Linked DNA regions of Massilia sp. METH4. The protein of the gene in region 1 interacts with the protein of each later gene in a pairwise test. Links are inferred from orthologs where the notes say so. Each region holds a gene or a part of one and is shown on either strand. Other genes may lie near its edges. The genes, in order: V6Z91_RS11970 and ftsZ.

Region 1 (9,875 bases):
CATGAATGGCAGCGGCACGCCCACCACGGGCAAGATGCCGCTCACCATTCCCATGTTCACGAATGCATAGGTAAAGAAGATCATTGTCATCGCTCCTGCAAGCAGGCGTGTGAAGAAATTGGGCGCTCCGGCGGCGATCATCATGCCACGGCCGATCAGCAGCAGGTACAGCAACATGAGGAACAGGTTGCCCGCCAGGCCGAATTCCTCGGAGTAGACGGAAAAGATGAAGTCCGTCGTGCGCTCGGGAATGAATTCGAGGTGGGTCTGCGTGCCCTTGGTCCAGCCCTTGCCCATGATGCCGCCCGAGCCGATCGCGATGGTCGACTGGATGATGTGGAAGCCCTTGCCCAGCGGGTCGGCGGTCGGGTCGATCAGCGTCATCACCCGTTCGCGCTGGTAGTCGTGCATCATGGACCAGGCTACCGGCATGAAGCAAGCGCCGGCGATCGCCAGTGCCGCCATCGCGCGCCACGGCAGCCCGGCGAGATAGATCACGGCGAAACCGGCGGCGACCACCAGCAGCGACGTGCCGAGGTCCGGCTGCCGCATCACGAGGCCCACCGGCACCAGCAGCAGCAGGGCGCCGATCAGATAGGTATGCCATCGCAGGTGCCCCTGCTGGTGCTGGAAGTACCACGCCAGCATCAGCGGCACCGCGATCTTGGCCAGCTCGGAGGGCTGGATGTCGATGATGCCGATGTGCAGCCAGCGCCGCGCGCCCAGCTTGATGGTGCCGAACAGCGCCACCGCCACCAGCAGCAGCACGGTGACCGCGTAGGCCGGCACCGCGATACGGGCCATGTTCTGCGGCGAAATGTTCGCCGTGATCCACATGACGAGCACGCACATGGCGATATTGCGCAGCTGGTCCTCGATCTTGCCGGGAATATCCAGGCTGGCCGAGTACAGCGTGACCAGGCTGGTCGTCAGCAGCAGCACCAGCAAGGTCAGCAGCGGCGGGTCGAACACCGCCACATAAGGTTTCACGCGCCGCCACAGCGAGCGCCGTTCATTGATGCGCATACTATTCCCTGTTCCTTGGCGGGACGGCCGCCGGTTGCTGCGCCGGCCGCGCAGGGACCGGTGCCGGTGCCTGCGCCGCCGGAGCGGCCACGGTGGCTTGGCGCGCGGGTGCCTGCGCCGCCGGAGCGCCCCCGGTAGCCTGCCGCGCGGGTGCCGGCGCCTGTGCGGCCGGCGGTGCCGTGGTGGCGGGGCGCACCGGCACCAGGCCCGGCGCGGGCGGCGGCGCGGCCGGCTTGCGCGCGGCGTTCGGTGTCGTGCCCGGCGCCGCCGGTTGCGCGGGGGCCGCGGGCGAGGCGGCCTGGCCGCCCTGCGCCTGCTGCGCCGCCAGCTGTTCGCGCGCGAGGGCCGCCTCTTCCTCGGCCAGCGGGCCTTCGATGGGCTCGATCACCTCGGCATCTTCCTTCGGCACCTTGTCGGTGTTCTTCTCGGTCGGGCGCTTGCCGAGCATGTGGTAGTCGAGCACCTTGCGGGCGATCGGCGCGGCCACGGCGCCGCCGAAGCCGGCGTTCTCGACCACCATGGCCAGCACGATGCGCGGCTTGTCGGCCGGGGCGAAGGCCACGAACAGCGCATTGTCGCGCAGCCGCTCGGCCAGCGTCTTGGCGTTGTACTTCTCGTTGGCCTTGATGCCCACAACCTGGGCGGTACCCGTCTTGCCGCCCACCGTGTATTGCACGCCCGCGAAGGCACGCGTGGCGGTGCCGCCCTGCTCGCTCACCACGCCCACCATCGCATCCTTGATCAGGTCGATGTTCTGCTGCTTCAGCGGGATGCGGTAGCTCTCCTTCGGCACCGTCAGGGTGCGCGCGCGGGTGCCGCCGTCCTCGATGATCTTGACCAGGTGCGGCTTCATCACGATGCCGTTGTTGGCCAGGTTCGCCACCGCGTGCGCGATCTGCAGCGGCGTATAGGAGTTGTAGCCCGAACCGTTCGACACGGAGATCGTGTCGCCCCCCACCCACTTGCCGGCGGCCGGATTCTTCTTGTAGCGCGCCTGCTTCCATTCCTTCGACGGCAGCACGCCCGTCTTTTCGTTTTCCAGGTCGATGCCGGTCTTCTGGCCGAAACCGAACGGCTTCATGAAGTCGTGGATCATGTCGATCCCCATGTCGCGGCCCAGCTGGTAGTAATACGTGTTGCAGGAAACGACGATCGACTTGCGCAGGTCCACCGTGCCGTGGCCGCCGGGCACGTCGTCGCGGAACTTGTGATTGCCGAGGTACATATAGCCGGGGTCGAAGATCGCCTGCGACGGCGTGCGCTTGCCCGTCTCCAGCGCGGCCAGCGCCATGAACGGCTTGAAGGTGGAACCGGGTGCGTAGGTGCCGGACAGCGGCCGGTTCACCATCGGGCGGTCCAGCGACGTGTTCAATTCGTTCCAGCTCTGCGTATCGATGCCGTCCACGAACAGGTTCGGGTCGTAGCCCGGCCGGGATACATAGGCCAGCACGTCGCCGGTCGACGGTTCGATCGCCACCAGCGCGCCGCGCCATTCGCCGAACGCTTCCTCGGCAATCTTCTGCAGTTCGATGTCGATCGAGAGGATCAGGTTGCTGCCGGACGTGGGCGGCGTGCGCGACAGCGTGCGGATTGCGCGCCCGCCGGCCGAGACTTCCACTTCCTCGTAACCGGTGATGCCGTGCAGGTGCTTCTCGTAGCTTTTCTCCAGCCCTTCCTTGCCGATGTAGTCGGTGCCGTTGTAGTTGGCGGCGTGCTCGCTTTCCTCGATCGCCTTGGCTTCCTTCTGGTTGATGCGGCCGATGTAGCCGATCACGTGCGAGGCGGTTTCGCCCAGCGGATAGTTGCGGAACAGGCGCGCCTGCACTTCCACGCCGGGGTAGCGGAACCGGTTCGCCGTGAAGCGGGCCACTTCCTCGTCCGACAGCCGGGTGCGCAGCGGGATGCTGGCGAAGTTCTTCGATTCCTCCATCAGCTTCTTGAAGCGGCGCCGGTCCTTCGGCGTCACTTCCACGATCGTCGCCAGCTCGTCGATCATCTCCTCGAGGGGAATGCGTAGCTTGGATGGCGTGATCTCCAGCGTGTACGCCGAATAGTTGCGGGCCAGGACCACGCCGTTGCGGTCGAGGATGAGGCCCCGGTTCGGCTGGATCGGCACCACGGCGATCCGGTTGTCCTCTGCCTGCGCCATGTAGTCGTTGTGCCGGATCACCTGCAGCCACACGAGGCGCGCCAGCAGCAGCGCGAAGCAGATGAAGACGAGGGACCCGAGCAGCGTCAGCCGCACCCGAAACAGGTGCAGTTCGCGCTCGTTGTCTTTCAGCTCGGTCATGGCGATGGGCGAGTCAAATGGGGCGGGTATGATCCTTGTCGACCGCGCGCCGCTGCGGCGCCAGCAGCAGCACCGTGATCAGGGGCCACAGCAGTGCCGACACGAAGCTCTCGACAAAGTAGAACCAGCCGGGAAACTTGCCGGAGACCAGGAAGCGCACGGCCAGCTGCACGACCTGCGCCAGCAACAGCAGCGGCAGCACGTGCATCGCCTGCGCGCTCAGCCGGAACCACAGCACCCGCCGATGCATCATGATCGCGCAATACGACAGCAGCGTATAGGCCAGCGCGTTCTCGCCCAGCAGCGTGGCGTCGTGCACATCCATCAGCAGGCCGAGGCAGAACGCGGTGCCGATGCCCACGCGGCGCGGCTGGTGCACGCCCCAGAATACCAGCACCAGCGCCACGAAATCCGGCGCGGCGACGAACTGGCCCCATGGCATCAGGTTGAGCAGGAACGCGGCCATCAGGCTGATGGCGATGAATACGGGGCTGACGGGCAGCAGGATGTACTGCGGACGGTTCATCGGGTCTCCCTCGCTGCCGCCGGCGGCACGGCGCGTGGCGCGGCATTGTTCGTCGTTGCCGTGGGCACCGGTGCGGCGTTGTTCGTTGCCGCCGCGGGCGGCGCGGCGGTGTTGCCCGCTGTTGCCGCAGGGGCCGGAGCCGCCGGCCGCAGGCCAGGCGCGCCATTCGCGCCCGGCGCCGCGGGTAGCGTTGCCGGGCCGGCGGCAGTGGGCGTAGCCGTGCCGGCGGGGGCGGCACCAGCGGCGGCGGCGGCCGCGCCCTCCGCTCCCTTGGCATCGGCCGTTTTCTTCTTCTTCACAGGCTTGCTGGTATCTTCTTCCGGAGGCCGTGGCGGCAGTTCCGGCGGCGACATCAGGATCAGCAATTGGGTATTGCGCTCGATGCCGGCCAGCGGCTGGCACACCACGCGGCCGAACATGCCGTTCGCGCTGTTCTCCACCTGCATGACGCGCGCCACGGCCAGGCCGGCCGGGTACACGCCGTCGATGCCGGAGGTGACGAGGATGTCGCCCACCACCACGTCGGCATTGGGCGCCATGAAGCGCAGGTCGAGGTTGCCGGACTGGCCGCGGCCGTAAGCCACGCTGCGCAAGCCGTTGCGCAGCACCTGCACGGGAATGGCCTGTTCCTTGTCGGTCAGCAGCGTGACTTCGGACGTGAACGGAAACACGCGCGTCACCTGCCCCACCACGCCCTGGTTGTCGATCACCGGCAGTCCGGCCCGCACACCCTGCTGGGTGCCGCGGTTGAGGATCACCTTGCGGGTGAAGACATCGCGCGCGTCGTACAGGATCTCGGCCAGCATCGTCTTGCCGGGCACTTTTTCACGGGCTTCCAGCAGGCGGCGCAGCTGGGCATTCTCGATCTGCATGAGCTGCGCCTGCTGCAGGGACTGCGACATGGCGATCTGCTTCGTCTGCAGGTCGCGCACCTGGCGTTGCAGGCCGGACAGCGTGGAGAAATACGTGCCCACGCCCAACATCGCGTCGCGCGGCAGCATGGCCACCACCTGCAGCGGATACAGCACGGTACCGACGGCCTGGCGCACCACGGTCAGCGCGCCGACCCGCGAATCGAACAGCAGCAACGCGATCGAGATGCACGCGCAGATCATCATCTTGGCGCGCGCGGACGCCCCTTGCTTGAAGAGTGGCGGCGGACTGTATTCCATAGACCCTGAAAGGACGGGAGCGGACCGCGCCGGCAAGTGCCTGGCGCGGGAACCGCTCCGGTATTGCTAACGACTGCTTACGTCAAACGCGCCCCGGCCACCGTCGCGCCGACCATGGCACCGAGGGCGGCAACGGCGGCCGACGTGGTAGCGATCACTCGTACGAGAAGATCGAACCGAGCTGGTCCATGCGCTCCAGCGCCATGCCGGAGCCGCGCACCACGCAGGTCAGCGGGTCTTCGGCCACCAGCACCGGCAGGCCGGTTTCTTCCATCAGCAGGCGATCCAGGTCGCGCAGCAGCGCGCCGCCACCCGTCAGCATCATGCCTTTCTCGGCGATGTCGGCGCCCAGTTCCGGCGGGGTCTGTTCCAGCGCGTTCTTCACGGCCGACACGATATTGTTCAGCGGGTCGGTCAGTGCTTCCAGGATCTCGTTCGACGAGATCGTGAACGAACGGGGAATGCCTTCGGACAGGTTGCGGCCCTTGACTTCCATCTCCTTGACTTCGGAGCCCGGGAACGCGGAACCGATGGCCTTCTTGATCGCCTCGGCCGTCTGTTCGCCGATCAGCATGCCGTAGTTGCGGCGGATGTAGTTGACGATTGCCTCGTCGAACTTGTCACCGCCCACGCGCACGGAACCTTTATAGACCATGCCGCCCAGCGAGATGATGCCCACCTCGGTGGTGCCGCCGCCGATGTCGACGACCATCGAGCCCGTGGCATCGGACACCGGCAGGCCGGCGCCGATCGCGGCGGCCATCGGTTCCTCGATCAGGTACACCTGCGAGGCGCCGGCGCCCAGCGCCGATTCACGGATCGCGCGGCGTTCCACCTGGGTCGAACCGCACGGCACGCAGATGATGATGCGCGGCGACGGGCGGAAGAACTTCGAGTCGTGCACCATGCGGATGAACTGCTTGAGCATCTGCTCGGTCACGGTGAAGTCGGCGATCACGCCATCCTTCATGGGGCGGATCGCTTCGATATTGCCGGGCACCTTGCCGAGCATCTGCTTGGCTTCCTTGCCTACTGCCTGGATGGTCTTCTTGCCATTCGGGCCGCCTTCCTGGCGGATCGCCACGACCGAGGGTTCGTCGAGCACGATGCCCGAGCCGCGCACGTAAATGAGGGTATTTGCCGTGCCGAGGTCAATGGCCAGATCGGACGAGATGTACCTGCGTAAAAAACCAAACATGAGTATCCTGTAGCGCTCTTGCCCGCGCGTGGGCAGTTATGAAAGTGTCCTGTGACGCGATGTGCTGGGAAGGGGCGGCTTCGCGCCGGGCCATGCCGAGTCCTGCAGGAGTCGTACAAAACAGGGCGGCCACGGGGCGCCGGCCCCCGGGAGGCCAGCAACGCATCAACCCGGCATTCTACCTTATAATTCACGGGCTATTTGCCCTAAATCCACTCAAAAGTGTGGCCCTGCAACTGTGAATTTACGCGGTATTGCAGGTGTTTTAAGGCCGAAATGGCCGATCTTACAAAAGTCTTATCGAAACCTGCTGTTAAAATTTCCTGCGCTTTTCGCGCCCTTCGACCATGTCCCTGACACCCAATGACGTAAACCGCATCGCCAAGCTGGCGCAACTGGAAATGGACGAGCAGCATTCCGCGGCGATGCTGGACAAGCTGAACGGCATTTTCGCGCTGGCCGAGCAGATGCGGGCCGTGGATACCGACGGCGTGCCGCCGCTGGCGCACCCGCTGGCCGCGCACATGCAGGTCGCCCTGCGCCTGCGCGACGACGTGCCCACCGAACCGAACCGCCGCGACGACTACCAGAAAGTGGCGCCGAAAACTGAAGACGGCCTGTACCTGGTGCCGAAGGTGATCGACTAATCCACGCGCGTTGAGAACATGACCATCCATACCAAGACCCTCAAAGAACTGTCCGCGCTGCTGCAGTCGAAAGAGATTTCCGCCACCGAGCTGGCCACGCATTACCTGGACCGCATCGAGGCGAGCGACCTGAATGCCTTCCTGCACGTTGACCGCCAGCTGACGCTGGCCCAGGCCGCCGATGCGGACGCGCGCCTGGCCGCCGGCAATGCCCATGCGCTGACCGGCGTGCCGATTGCCCACAAGGATATCTTCGTCACGCGCGGCTGGCGCTCGACTGCCGGCTCGAAGATGCTGGCCAACTACGTGAGCCCGTTCGACGCCACGGTGGTCGAGAAACTGCATGGCGTGGGCATGGTCCACCTCGGCAAGGTCAATTGCGACGAATTCGCCATGGGCTCGTCCAACGAGAACTCGGCATTCGGCGCCGTGCTGAATCCGTGGGACAAGGCTGCCGTGCCGGGCGGTTCCTCGGGTGGCTCGGCCGCCGCGGTGGCCGCGCGCCTGGCGCCGGCCGTGACCGGCACCGACACGGGCGGCTCGATCCGCCAGCCGGCCTCGTTCTGCGGCATCACCGGCATCAAGCCCACCTACGGCCGCGTCTCGCGCTTCGGCATGATCGCCTTCGCCTCCTCGCTGGACCAGGGCGGCCCGATGGCGCGGACAGCCGAGGATTGCGCCCTGCTGCTGTCCGCTATGGCCGGCTACGACGAGCGCGACTCGACGAGCCTCGCGCCGGAACAGGGCGGCGTGCATGAAGACTTCACGCGCAACCTGAATGAACCCTTGAGCGGCCTGCGCGTCGGCGTGCCGAAGGAATACTTCGGCGAAGGCCTTGCGGCGGACGTGGAAGCGGCCGTGCGCGGCGCGCTGGAGCAGTTCGTGAAGCTGGGCGCCACGCTGGTCGACATCTCGCTGCCGAACACCGCGCTGTCGATCCCGGCCTACTACATGATCGCGCCGGCCGAGGCGTCGTCGAACCTGTCGCGCTTCGACGGCGTGCGCTACGGCTTCCGCGCCGAGGGCTACAAGGACCTGCAGGACATGTACAGGAAGACGCGCGCCCAGGGCTTCGGCCCCGAGGTGCAGCGCCGCATCATGGTCGGCACCTATGTGCTGTGCCATGGCTACTACGATGCGTACTATGTGAAGGCGCAGAAGATCCGCCGCCTGATCGCCGACGATTTCGCGAAGGTCCTCTCCGGGCCGGATGCCGTGTGCGACGTGATCATGGGCCCGGTGGCCCCGACCGTGGCCTGGGACCTGGGCTCGAGGGCGGACGATCCGGTGGCCAACTACCTGGCCGACATCTTCACGCTCTCGACCAGCCTGGCCGGCCTGCCCGGCATGTCGATCCCCTGCGGTTTCGGCCAGGGCGACAAGAACGCGAACCGCCCGGTGGGCCTGCAGGTCATCGGCAACTACTTTGCCGAAGCGAAGCTGCTGAACATCGCCCACCAGTTCCAGCAGGCGACCGACTGGCACACCCGTGCTCCGGCAGGCGTGTAAGCGCATCCAAGAGACAAGGAAGAACAGATATGGAATGGGAAGTCGTCATCGGTCTCGAGAACCACGTGCAGCTCACGACCGATTCGAAAATCTTCAGCGGCTCGCCGACGGCCTTCGGCGCCGAGCCGAACACGCAGGCCAGCCCGGTGGACCTGGCCCTGCCGGGCGTGCTGCCCGTGATGAACAAGGAGGCCGTCGACCGCGCGATCCGCTTCGGCCTCGCCGTGGGCGCGAAGATTGCGCCGCAATCGATCTTCGCCCGTAAAAACTACTTCTATCCCGACCTGCCGAAGGGTTACCAGATCAGCCAGATGGACGACCCCGTCGTGCAGGGCGGCTCGCTGACGTTCGGCTACGAGAAGGATGGCAAGTTCGTCACCAAGACCGTGAACCTGACGCGCGCGCACCTGGAAGAGGATGCCGGCAAGTCGCTGCACGAGGATTACCATGGCATGTCCGGCATCGACCTGAATCGCGCCGGCACCCCGCTGCTCGAGATCGTGTCCGAGCCGGAAATCCGTTCGGCGCAGGAGGCCGTGGCCTATGCGAAGGCGCTGCACGGCCTGGTGATGTGGCTGGGCGTCTGCGACGGCAATATGCAGGAAGGTTCGTTCCGCTGCGACGTGAACGTATCCGTGCGCCCCAAGGGCCAGAAGGAATTCGGCACCCGCTGCGAAATCAAGAACCTGAACTCGTTCCGCTTCATCGAGGAAGCCGTTAACGTGGAAGTGCGCCGCCAGATCGAATTGATCGAGGACGGCGGCAAGGTCGTGCAAGCCACCCGGCTGTACGACCCGGACAAGAAGGAAACGCGCGAGATGCGCAGCAAGGAAGACGCGCAGGATTACCGCTACTTCCCCGACCCCGACCTGCCGCCGCTGGCGATCTCCGAGGAGTGGATCGAGCGCGTGAAGGCTTCGATGCCGGAACTGCCGGCCGTGATGCGCGAGCGCTTCGTGAATGAATACAAGCTGCCGGAATACGACTCGCTCGTGCTGACCTCGTCCAAGGCGATGGCCACGTACTTCGAAGCCGTGGTGGCCGAAGCCGGCAAGGAAAACGCCAAGGCGGCCGCGAACTGGCTGATGGGCGACGTGTCCTCCACGCTGAACCGCAACGACGTCGACATCGCCGACGCCCCCGTCAAGCCGGGCCAGCTGGCCCTCATGCTCAAGCGCATCGCCGACGGCACGATCTCGAACAAGGCCGCGAAGGAAGTGTTCCAGGCGCTGTGGGAGGCGAATGCGGACGACGCGGCGCTGGTCGATACCATCATCAAGGAAAAAGACCTGGGCCAGGTGTCCGACGCGGGCGCGCTGGTCGCCATCGTCGACGAAGTCATCGCCAACAACGCCAAGTCGGTCGAGCAATACCGCGCCGGCAAGGAAGCGGCCATCAACGCCCTGATCGGCCAGGCCATGAAGGCCTCGAAAGGCAAGGCCAACCCCGCGCAGCTGACGGAACTGCTGAAGCAAAAGCTGGCCAGCTGAGTTGCACGAACCCCGGT
Region 2 (9,864 bases), 220 kb from region 1 along the record:
CGTGTCGGGCGGGGCCGGGCGCAGGGTCAGTTCGACCTTGGTGCCGGAGTGCACGCCGACACCCGTGGTGCGGACTTGTTCTTTGATGGTACGTTGTTTCAGCATTTCACGATTATATCGGCTTTCCCGGGCCCGCGTTCCCTCTGCAAAAAGGGATAAAACCAAGACAACATGCGGGTTTCAGGGGTGTTCCGCCTCGCTGTGCACCGCCTCGCGGCGCACCAGGTAGATGCCGCTGCCGATGATGATCGCAGCCCCTACCAGGGTCCACTGGTCGGGCAGCGTATTCCACAGCACCCAGTCGATCGCCACGCCCCAGGCCAGCGCCGTGTATTCGAACGGCGCCACGATCGAAGCCTTGCCCATGCTGAACGCCTTGGTGATCGCCAGCTGGCCGAGGAAGCCGGAGAAGGCCAGCGTGACGATCACGCCCCAGTCGTCCCAGCGCAGCGGCACCCACCCCGGCCACGCCAGCGGCAGCGCGCCCCCGCCGATCATCACGAGCATCCAGAACATGATCTGCTCGCTCGAGTCGGTGCGCGACAGGATGCGGCTCGCGATGGCGGACACTGCATAGCAGGCGGCCGAGCCAAGGATCGCCAGGCCTGCAACGGAAATGAAGCTGGTGCCCTCGGGCCGCAGCACGACCAGCACGCCGACGAGGCCCACGCCGATCGCCAGCCACTGCATGCCGTCGACCTTCTCCTTCAGGATGAATACCGACAGCGCCGTGATCAGCGCGGGAGCGATGAAGAACACCGAGTAGGTTTCCGCCAGCGGCAGCGACTTCAAGCCGTAGGCGAACAAGGTCAGCATGCCGATGCCCAGCGCCCCGCGCAGCAGGTGCAGCGGCCAGCTCACCTTGAAGATGCCGCGAAAGGCGCCGCGGTACGCGACGTAGGCGCAGACCAGCGGCATCGATGAAAAGGCGCGCAATACCGTCACCTGCATGGCCGGGTAATGGGCCGAGAGCAGCTTCATGGCGGTATCCATGATGGAAAACATCGCCACGGCGATGACCATCGCGTAAATGCTGTGCAGGTTTTCCTTGGCTGGCTGTTTCAAGGCGGGCTCTTGTCTGCGGTATTGTCGGGCGCATATTGTATCCGCCTCGCCAGCGTTGAACCGTGCGCGTGAACGGCGGGGTATGATATTCGAATGACCACGCCCGCCGCCAAATCCAAATCCCCTCCCCTCTTCGAAGTGCATGATTCGCCCATCCACGGCAAGGGCGTTTTTGCCCGCCGGAAGATCGCGGCCGGTACCCGCATCATCGAGTACACCGGCGAAATCGTCGACTGGGATGAAACCTGCCGCCGCACCGCCGCGAAGGGCGGGCCGATCAACCATACATTCTTTTTCACGCTGAACAACGGCTTGCTGATCGACGGCGGTGCCGGCGGCAACGAGTCGCGCTTCATCAACCATTCGTGCGACCCGAACTGCGAAGCGATCGAGGAAGACGACCGCGTGTACATCCACGCGTCGCGCGATATCGATAAAGGCGAGGAATTGCGCTACAACTATGGCCTCATCTACGACGAGCGCCATACCCCTGCCGTGAAAAAAGCCTTTGCCTGCCACTGCGGCGCGCCTGAATGCACGGGCATCATGCTGGCGCCCAAGAAGCGCAGCCGCGCGAAGAAATCCGCGGCGTAGGCGTTTTGCGGAAACAACCAAAAACGGCCCGGCGGGGGATAGCCCGCAGGGCCAAAAAACCGGCGCTGTTGCGCCGGTCCCCTTGGCCTGATGGGGCTTGCGGTCAGAACTTGTAGTTCACGCCGAACAGTACGGTGCGGCCATACTTCGCGTATTCCAGCTGGCGATCCTTGCGGTTCGCATAGGTTTCATACGCGGCATTGTTCAGGTTATTCACCTGCAGCAGCACACCGAGACCCTTGAAGCGGCCCTCGTTGAAGGTGTAACCCACCTGCGCGTCGAACGTGGGCGCATCGTGCACGAAGCGCAGCTGGCGATCGCCGGCGAAATTGCCGATCTCGCCCACATAGTCGGAGCGGCGCCGGCCGCTGACGCGCGTCGAGAAGCCCGCCTTTTCATAATAGAGCGTGACGTTCGAGACATTGCGGGACAAGCCCGGCAGCTGGATCTTGCCGATCGCGGAATTGACTTCCTTGATGTCGATGCCGCTTTCCGTCCAGGACGAGCTGGCCAGCACGCCGAAGCCATCCAGCGCCGGCGTCAGCAGCTCCAGCGGCACCGACACGGTCAGCTCGACACCCTTCAGGATACCGCCATCGCCGTTGTACGACGTGGTGTACTGCCCGAAGTTGGAAATGGCGTTGGTGCCGGGCGTGAACTCCGAAAAGTCGCGCGTTTCCGAGAAGGTGTAGATGTACGTGTCCAGCTTCTTGTAGAAACCGGCCAGTGCCACATAGCCCTTCTTGTCGAAGTACTTTTCATAGGAAATATCGAATGCCTTGGCGCGCCATGGATCGAGCTTGCTGTTGCCGCCGCTGCCGTTCGGCAGCCGGGTACCGCTGGCCACGCTGAAGTTGAAGCCCGCGTTGAGCTGGTCCACGCGCGGGCGGGCGATCTGCTTCGCCAGCGAGAGGCGCAGGGTCTGGCTGTCGTCCAGGCCAATGGCGAGGTTCATGCTCGGCAGCACGTCGGTGTACTTCTTGCCGCTTTCGATCGGGTGGGCGACGCCTGCCGCGTCGGCATACAGCGATTCCGACGACTGGTCGGTGCGGATGACCTGCACGCCGATATTGCCGCGCACGGAATAGCCTTTGATGTCGCTGTCGATATTGGCGCGGGCGAAGGCCGTGGTGATCTTCTCGGTGACGTCCCACGCCCGGCTGATCGTGCCGGCATTGTTCGCCAGGCTGTAGTTGATCGGGTCGAAGTATTTGGCGATCACGGCTGGCACATTCCACGACGGCACAATGCCCGCGCCGGCGAACCCAAGGTCGACCGGGGCATACAGCAGATCGCTGGAGATCGTCGGCGTTCCCTTGGCGAACAGCTGGCCTTCGGGCTGGCGCTTGGTCTTGGTGCGGTCGCTGTAGTTGACGCCGACATCGAAGCCGCCCAGGTAGTTCTCCAGCGCTGCCGGTGCCGGCAGGGTTGCGGCAACCTTCAGGCTCGCCAGCCGGTCCTTCAGGTGCGGCGAATAGGTCTTGCCATAGCCATAGATCGAATTGCCCGTATGCAGGATGGCCGGGTTGCTGTAGTCGAGCTGGCCGGACAGATGTGCGAACTGCCCGGTGCGCCACCCCACCGTCATCAGCGGATCGTTGAACGCGCCACCGTCGGCGGTCTGCAGTTGCAGGTTGTTCTCCAGGTACGTCTCGTCGCGCCTGGCCTGCGAATAGTTGGCGTCCACGACCAGCGACCAGTCGCCGAAGTTGAACCGGTTGCCCCAGCCGGCCGTGCGGATGCGGTCTTCGCGGTGGTTGTTCTGGCCGCGCACCAGCGGGTAGGCGCCCGTGGCGGTACCGCCGATCAGCGTGTTGTCGACGATCGTGGTGCTCGTGTAGTTGAAGCCCGCAGGGTTGTTGGAGCCGTTGTAGCCGCCGAGATTGACTTCGAACTGGTTGTTCGTGTCGACCTGCTTGAAGTTCGACGCGAAGACATCGAGGGTACTGGTCCACATGCGGCTCGGGCGGTACTCCAGCACGCCGATCACGCCGGTGCGGGTCAGCCGGCCGCTTTTCGCCAGCGCCTTGACCCCGGCCGTGACATAGGTGCCCGCCGGCACGCCGGAAATGCGCGTCTGGTCGAACGGCTCGTAGGTGCCCGTTTCATTGTCCAGGATCGGCGATTCCAGGTGCGCCACGCCCAGCGCCACGCCGATCGTGCGGTTGGCGAATTGGTCGATGTAGCTGGCACTGACGCGATGGCCATGGTCTTTCGCATTGGCGATCTTGCCCAGCGAGTTTTTCTCGCCCCGCACATTGAATGAAATGGTGCGGCCGGGGAACGACAGGGGCCGCACGGTCTGCATGTCGATCGTGCCGGACAGGCCCTGGCCCACCAGCCCCGCATCGGGTGTCTTGTGCACGGTGACCGCGCTCAACAGCTCCGACGGGTACTGGTCGAATTCCACGCTGCGGTTGTCACCGGTGCTCACCTGCTCGCGGCCATTGAGCAGCGTGGTGGCGAAGTCCGGCGACAGGCCGCGCACGCTGATCACCTGTGCCCGCCCGGCCACGCGCTGGGCGGCCAGGCCCGGCAGGCGCGCGATCGATTCGGCGATGCTCGTGTCGGGCAGCTTGCCGATATCTTCGGCAGAAATGGACTCCACGATGGACGTGGAATCCTTTTTTACGGATATGGCGTCTTCGATGCCGCGGCGGATGCCCGATACCTTCACCTGGGCAATGGTGCCCTCGGCAGTGCTGGTTGTGGTGGACGTGGCGGCGGCCGAAGCAGCCGCATCCTGGCCCAGCGCGGGAGCGCTCAGTATCGACAGGAGCACCGCGCAGGCGGTGGCAATGGGGTGCAGCGGGAAGGAAGGGTATGGAATGCGTGGTGGTGCCTGGACGTGCATTGATTGTCTCCAATGGTGAGCGAAAAGAGTCGCCGTGGCCACGCTCTGTCGGCGTTTTAACCGTTTTGTAGCAAAACTAGATTTTGCTTGACGAAACTGTATCAAAAATAAAGCTCATGTACGCAAAAAAGCGCGTCGTTTTTCCCTTGGAGTCGTGGTAGTTGTATTTTGGCTACGAAAAAAGAAACATCTGGTGTACCCCGACTACATTCTGTCTTGTAGTCATACGCGGTGCCTAGCTGAGTGTGACCATGGCGTGCTTGGCGCGCGCCGTGGTCGACGGGAGAAGCCCTGTCGCTCCAATAGCGGATGGGCTGGAGGATGCGGAACTGCGCACTGCCCAGATCCGATCTTGGGGGCGCAACGGCCGAGGGTGGCCTTACCGCCCGGCAGACGCAGCGCCTGTCATGGGCGCGCGATCGTAGCAGGCGCGGCGGCCATCTCGGCTGAGCGTGCACAACGCGCGGTGGCCCGGATTGGACGAGGTGCTCTAGAACTCCGCAGGGAAAATTGGCACTGCGCAAACTACAGTACCTTCTTGACAATTGCCGTATTGATAACTGGACGCGATCGATATAGTCGCGCCGTCATCAAGATCAATTCACGGAGGATTTATGTCGATTTGCCAGCACTGCGGCACGCATTTCATCACGAGTGCACTGTGCACCACTTGCCGTCCCACCCCCGCCGTCCCGCTCGAATATGCCGCGCCGCAGAAACTGCCGCTTGTCTGGCGAGACAAATTCATGGCGATCGACCGGGCCGGCGGCGTCGAACTGCCGAAGCTGGACCAGCTGCCCGTCATCGCCCGCATTCGCATCCGTTGCAATGTGTTTGCACTGCTGTTCGGATTCGTCTACTACCTTTGCAAAGGCATGGTAAAGCGTGGCATCGCGCTGACCGCCCTGCTCGTCGCCATGACGCTCGTATTCCTGTGGTGCGCCGAACGGTTGAATGTGCCGCCTGAGCTGGCCCAGAACATGGCCGCGGCCCTCTCCGCGATCGTGTATGCGTGGCGCGCGAATCTGGATTACTACAAGCATGCCGTGCTCGGCGACGACAGCTGGTGGTAGACCGCGCATTGTCCCTGTTTTCCCCCTTTTCCCCGGTGCGGCCGGGGCTTTTTTGCTTTGTGTCTCATACCAGCATGGAATCGAGCGAGGAATTGCATCAGCGCAATATCCATGGTGCGCAAGACCTTATCCTGTATGTCGAAGCGTCGAGCTGGTCGGCGCGAACGTCGGGAGCCTTCCATGCATGCCTGCGAAAATTGCGGTATCTCGGCAGACCACGTCTCCGGTTGCTTCAGCTGTAATCACAAGTTGCCCCCGTCGCTCGACGAACTGCCTTTGGTCTGGAAAAACCGCTTCGCTCTGATCGAACGGGCAGGCGGCTCCACGCGAGCCAACATGCTTATTCTTCCGTTCGATGACAGATTGAGGGCGGGCTTCAACATCTGGGCGTTTCTGTTCGGGGCACTCTACTTTCTGGCAAAGGGAATGTGGCGGCGCGCATTATCGTATACGCTCACTGTGGTGGCGATTTCGATAATTTTCACCGTGTATTTTGGGTCTAATGAAGTAGGTAAACGGCGGCCAAACCCTGTGAACCTTGGAGGAGCAGTCTTTTTCTCCATCATGGCAAATCGGTCCTACTACAAACACAAGGTCCTCAATGACCGCGGCTGGTGGTAACCAATAAAAAAGCCGCGCAATGCGCGGCCTTGCCTTCGACTCAGTCTGCTTACAGCTGGCCCAGCAGCGTCTCCGCGTTCGACACCTCGAACTTGCCGCCCTGCTCGATGTTCAGCTGCTTGACGACACCATCCTCGACCAGCATCGAGTAGCGCTGCGAGCGGGTACCCATGCCGAATTTCGAGAAATCGGCATCCAGGCCCAGCGCCTTCGTGAAGGCGGCGTTACCGTCGGCCATCATGCGCACGATGCCGGTGGACTTCTGTTCGCGGCCCCAGGCGCCCATCACGAACGCGTCGTTCACGGCGATGCACCAGATCTCGTCCACGCCCTTGGCCTTGAACTCTTCCGCGTGCTGCACGAAGCCGGGCACGTGCTTGGCCGAGCAGGTGGGCGTGTAGGCGCCCGGCAGGCCGAAGATCGCGATCTTCTTGCCCTTGACGAGGTCTTGCACGTTGAACGTGTTGGGGCCCAGCGAGCAGGCTTCGGTTTCGACTTCGATGTATTCGGACAGCGTGCCTTCCGGCAGGGTATCGCCGATTTTGATGGTCATGTTCGTACTCCTCACTCAAGCAGAAAAACTAGGCGAAAAAAAACCGCCGCGGGCAGCTACCCGAGGCGGCAGCTCCGGCAGTATGCCAGAGCGCGAGCGAACCCGCTCGAAAGCGCCGGCCCCTCTCACGTAGGCCGGCGAAGACGGAGCCCGCGAGGACTCCGCGAATCCAATCCGATCAGTCGGCCTGCTTGCGCAGGAAGGCCGGGATGTCGTAGGTTTCCATGCCGTTCTTTTCCATCGCGCGCACCTGCTCGGAAGCCGATTCGCGGCGCCATACGGCCGGCGCCTTCATGCCTTCGAACGAGTGGCCGCCGGCCACGCCCGCGCCCATCGTCACGGAACCGGTGGCACCGGCCAGGCCAGCCTGCGGGTTCAAAGGGTTGTTGTGGGTGCCCGTGCGCAGCATCTGCTGCGGCACCAACTGCACGTGCTTCTTGTTCTTGCCCAGGCCCGTGGCCACCACGGTGACGCGGATCGCATCGCCCATCGAATCGTCGTAAGCGATGCCCTGTGCGATCGATGCGTCCGGCGCGGCGAAGGCGCGCACGGCAGCCATGACTTCCTTGATTTCCTTGCCCTTCAGGCCACGGCTCGCGGTCACGTTGACCAGCACGCCGCGCGCGCCGGACAGGTCGATGCCGTCCAGCAGCGGCGATGCCACGGCCTGTTCCGCGGCGATGCGCGCGCGGTCCACGCCGGAAGCGACGGCGGTGCCCATCATGGCCTTGCCCTGCTCGCCCATGATCGTCTTCACGTCGTTGAAGTCGACGTTGATGTGGCCCGGCACGTTGATGATCTCGGCGATGCCGGCGACCGCGTTGTTCAGCACGTCGTCGGCATGCTGCAGCCATTCGATCAGCGATTCATCCTCGTAGATCTCTTCGAGCTTCTCGTTCAGGATCACGATCAGCGAGTCGACGTTCTGCGACAGCTGCTCCAGGCCTTCTTCGGCGATCTCCATGCACTTCTGGCCTTCGTGCGAGAACGGCTTGGAGACCACGGCCACGGTCAGCGCGCCCAGCGACTTCGCCACTTCCGCGACGATCGGGGCGGCGCCGGTGCCGGTGCCGCCGCCCATGCCGGCGGCGATGAACACCATGTGCGCACCGCGCAGCGCATCCTCGATGCGGTTGCGCGATTCCTCGGCCAGCTTGCGGCCGACGTCGGGCTTCATGCCCGCGCCCAGGCCGGTCTCGCCGATCTGGATGATGTTGTCGGCCTTGGAAGCCGACAACGCCTGGGCATCCGTATTGGCGGCGATGAATTCCACGCCGCTCATGCCCTTGTTGATCATGTGCTGCACCGCGTTACCGCCCGCGCCGCCCACACCGACCACTTTGATCACCGTTCCCAGTGATGCGTTATCGACCATATCGAACTCCATGATGTGCTCCTAGAAGAAGAATGCGCCCTTCAATTGCCAGCCCTTGCTTATCGGTAGAAGGACCGGGCTTGACGACCGCGAATATTTTAAAATTACTCGACCCTGGTTTCTACTGTGTCCTCAGAAATTCCCGAGGAACCATTCCTTCATGCGTTGCCAGACCGCCTTCACGGACCCGTCCTGGCGCGTCACGATGTGCCCGCGCAGATACTGCTTCTTCGCCTCCAGCAGCAGGCCGAGCACGGTGGCGTAGCGGGGGCTGCGCACCACGTCGGCCAGCTGGCCGCGATAGTCCGGCGTGCCGAGGCGCGCCGGTTTCAGGAAGATGTCCTCCGCCATTTCGACCATGCCTGGCATGATCGAGGAGCCGCCGGTCAGCACGATGCCGGACGAGAGCACGCCCTCGTATCCGGACTCGCGCACCACCTGGTGCACCATGGCGAACAGTTCCTCCACGCGCGGCTCGATGACGGCAGCCAGCGCCTGGCGGGACAGGTTGCGGGGGCCGCGGTCGCCCAGGCCCGGCACTTCCAGGTGTTCACCCGGATCCGCCAGTACCTGCTTTGCCACGCCGTAGCGGATCTTAATTTCCTCCGCTTCGGACGTGGGCGTCCGCAAGGCCATCGCGATGTCGTTGGTGATCTGGTCACCGGCGATCGGGATCACTGCCGTATGGCGGATCGCGCCGTCCGAGAACACTGCAACGTCGGTGGTGCCGCCGCCGATATCGATCAGCACTACACCCAATTCCTTTTCGTCCGGCGTGAGCACGGCATCCGCGGATGCCATCGGCTGCAGGATCAGGTCCGAGACCTCGAGCCCGCAGCGCCGCACGCACTTGACGATGTTTTGCACGGCGCTCACCGCGCCCGTGACGATATGTACTTTCACCTCCAGCCGGATGCCGCTCATGCCGATCGGCTCGCGCACGTCTTCCTGGCTGTCCACGATGAATTCCTGCGGCACGGTGTGCAGCAGCTGCTGATCAGTGGGGATGTTAACCGCCTTGGCCGTTTCGATGACGCGCGCCACGTCGGTGGCCGTGACCTCCTTTTCCTTGATCGCCACCATGCCGCTCGAATTGAAGCTGCGGATATGGCTGCCCGCGATGCCCGCATACACATTGCGGATCTTGCAGTCGGCCATCAGCTCCGCTTCCTCGAGGGCACGCTGGATGGATTCCACGGTCGCTTCGATGTTCACCACCACGCCCTTCTTGAGGCCCTTCGATTCGTGCTGTCCCAGCCCGATCACTTCGTGGCGGCCATCGCCCATCACCTCGGCCACCACGGCCACCACCTTCGAGGTGCCGATGTCGAGGCCGACGATCAGGTTTTTCGCGTCTTTTGTCATTATCTGCTCGTATGTATTCGTTGTACTACTTGGCCTACTTCTTCTTTTCGGCCGGTATCTTCAATCCAGTTGCCGACAGCGCCAGGCCGTTCTGGTAGCGCATATCGATCGTTTCGATATCGGGCACGCGCGCAGCCAGCTGCGGCCACACCGACACCAGGCGCGCCACGCGCTCCTTCAGCATCGTGGGCGTCTGCTCGCGGCCCAGCGCCACCACGGCACCGTTGTCCAGCGTGACCGTCCACGCATAGCGGCCCGACAGGGCCAGCCCCGCCGGCACCAGCTTCGCCGGCGCGAACCACTTGCGCAGCTCGGCATAGCGCGACAGCACTTCCTTCTCGCTGCCATCCGGTCCGGAGAACTG

The links.
Region 2: the proteins of V6Z91_RS11970 (region 1) and ftsZ interact in binary tests that used the Escherichia coli proteins (3 or more experiments, as listed by UniProt). The link is inferred for Massilia sp. METH4 from one-to-one orthologs.

Annotation. Positions count from the first base shown.
Region 1 is NZ_CP146614.1:2,697,896-2,707,770, reverse strand. Bases 4,191-7,156 are described here. They hold V6Z91_RS11970 (rod shape-determining protein), read right to left. Parts: upstream 6,213-7,156; coding sequence 5,169-6,212; downstream 4,191-5,168. Other genes in these bases: gatA (Asp-tRNA(Asn)/Glu-tRNA(Gln) amidotransferase subunit GatA), read left to right, coding at 6,884-7,156; gatC (Asp-tRNA(Asn)/Glu-tRNA(Gln) amidotransferase subunit GatC), read left to right, coding at 6,560-6,859; mreC (rod shape-determining protein MreC), read right to left, coding at 4,191-5,014. Outside these bases: rod shape-determining protein RodA, read right to left, coding at 1-1,026; mrdA (penicillin-binding protein 2), read right to left, coding at 1,028-3,316; rod shape-determining protein MreD, read right to left, coding at 3,330-3,842; more of mreC, read right to left, coding at 3,839-4,190; more of gatA, read left to right, coding at 7,157-8,368; Asp-tRNA(Asn)/Glu-tRNA(Gln) amidotransferase subunit GatB, read left to right, coding at 8,398-9,858. UniProt on the Escherichia coli protein: Forms membrane-associated dynamic filaments that are essential for cell shape determination. Acts by regulating cell wall synthesis and cell elongation, and thus cell shape.
Region 2 is NZ_CP146614.1:2,918,107-2,927,970, reverse strand. The notes cover bases 6,044-8,998. They hold ftsZ (cell division protein FtsZ), read right to left. Parts: upstream 8,148-8,998; coding sequence 6,939-8,147; downstream 6,044-6,938. Other genes in these bases: ftsA (cell division protein FtsA), read right to left, coding at 8,268-8,998; V6Z91_RS12970 (peroxiredoxin), read right to left, coding at 6,257-6,760; V6Z91_RS12975 (DUF2628 domain-containing protein), read left to right, coding at 6,044-6,207. Also shown: lpxC (UDP-3-O-acyl-N-acetylglucosamine deacetylase), read right to left, coding at 1-105; V6Z91_RS12995 (DMT family transporter), read right to left, coding at 181-1,023; V6Z91_RS12990 (SET domain-containing protein), read left to right, coding at 1,159-1,659; V6Z91_RS12985 (TonB-dependent receptor), read right to left, coding at 1,763-4,513; V6Z91_RS12980 (DUF2628 domain-containing protein), read left to right, coding at 5,260-5,586; more of V6Z91_RS12975, read left to right, coding at 5,767-6,043; more of ftsA, read right to left, coding at 8,999-9,500; V6Z91_RS12955 (cell division protein FtsQ/DivIB), read right to left, coding at 9,535-9,864. UniProt on the Escherichia coli protein: Essential cell division protein that forms a contractile ring structure (Z ring) at the future cell division site. The regulation of the ring assembly controls the timing and the location of cell division.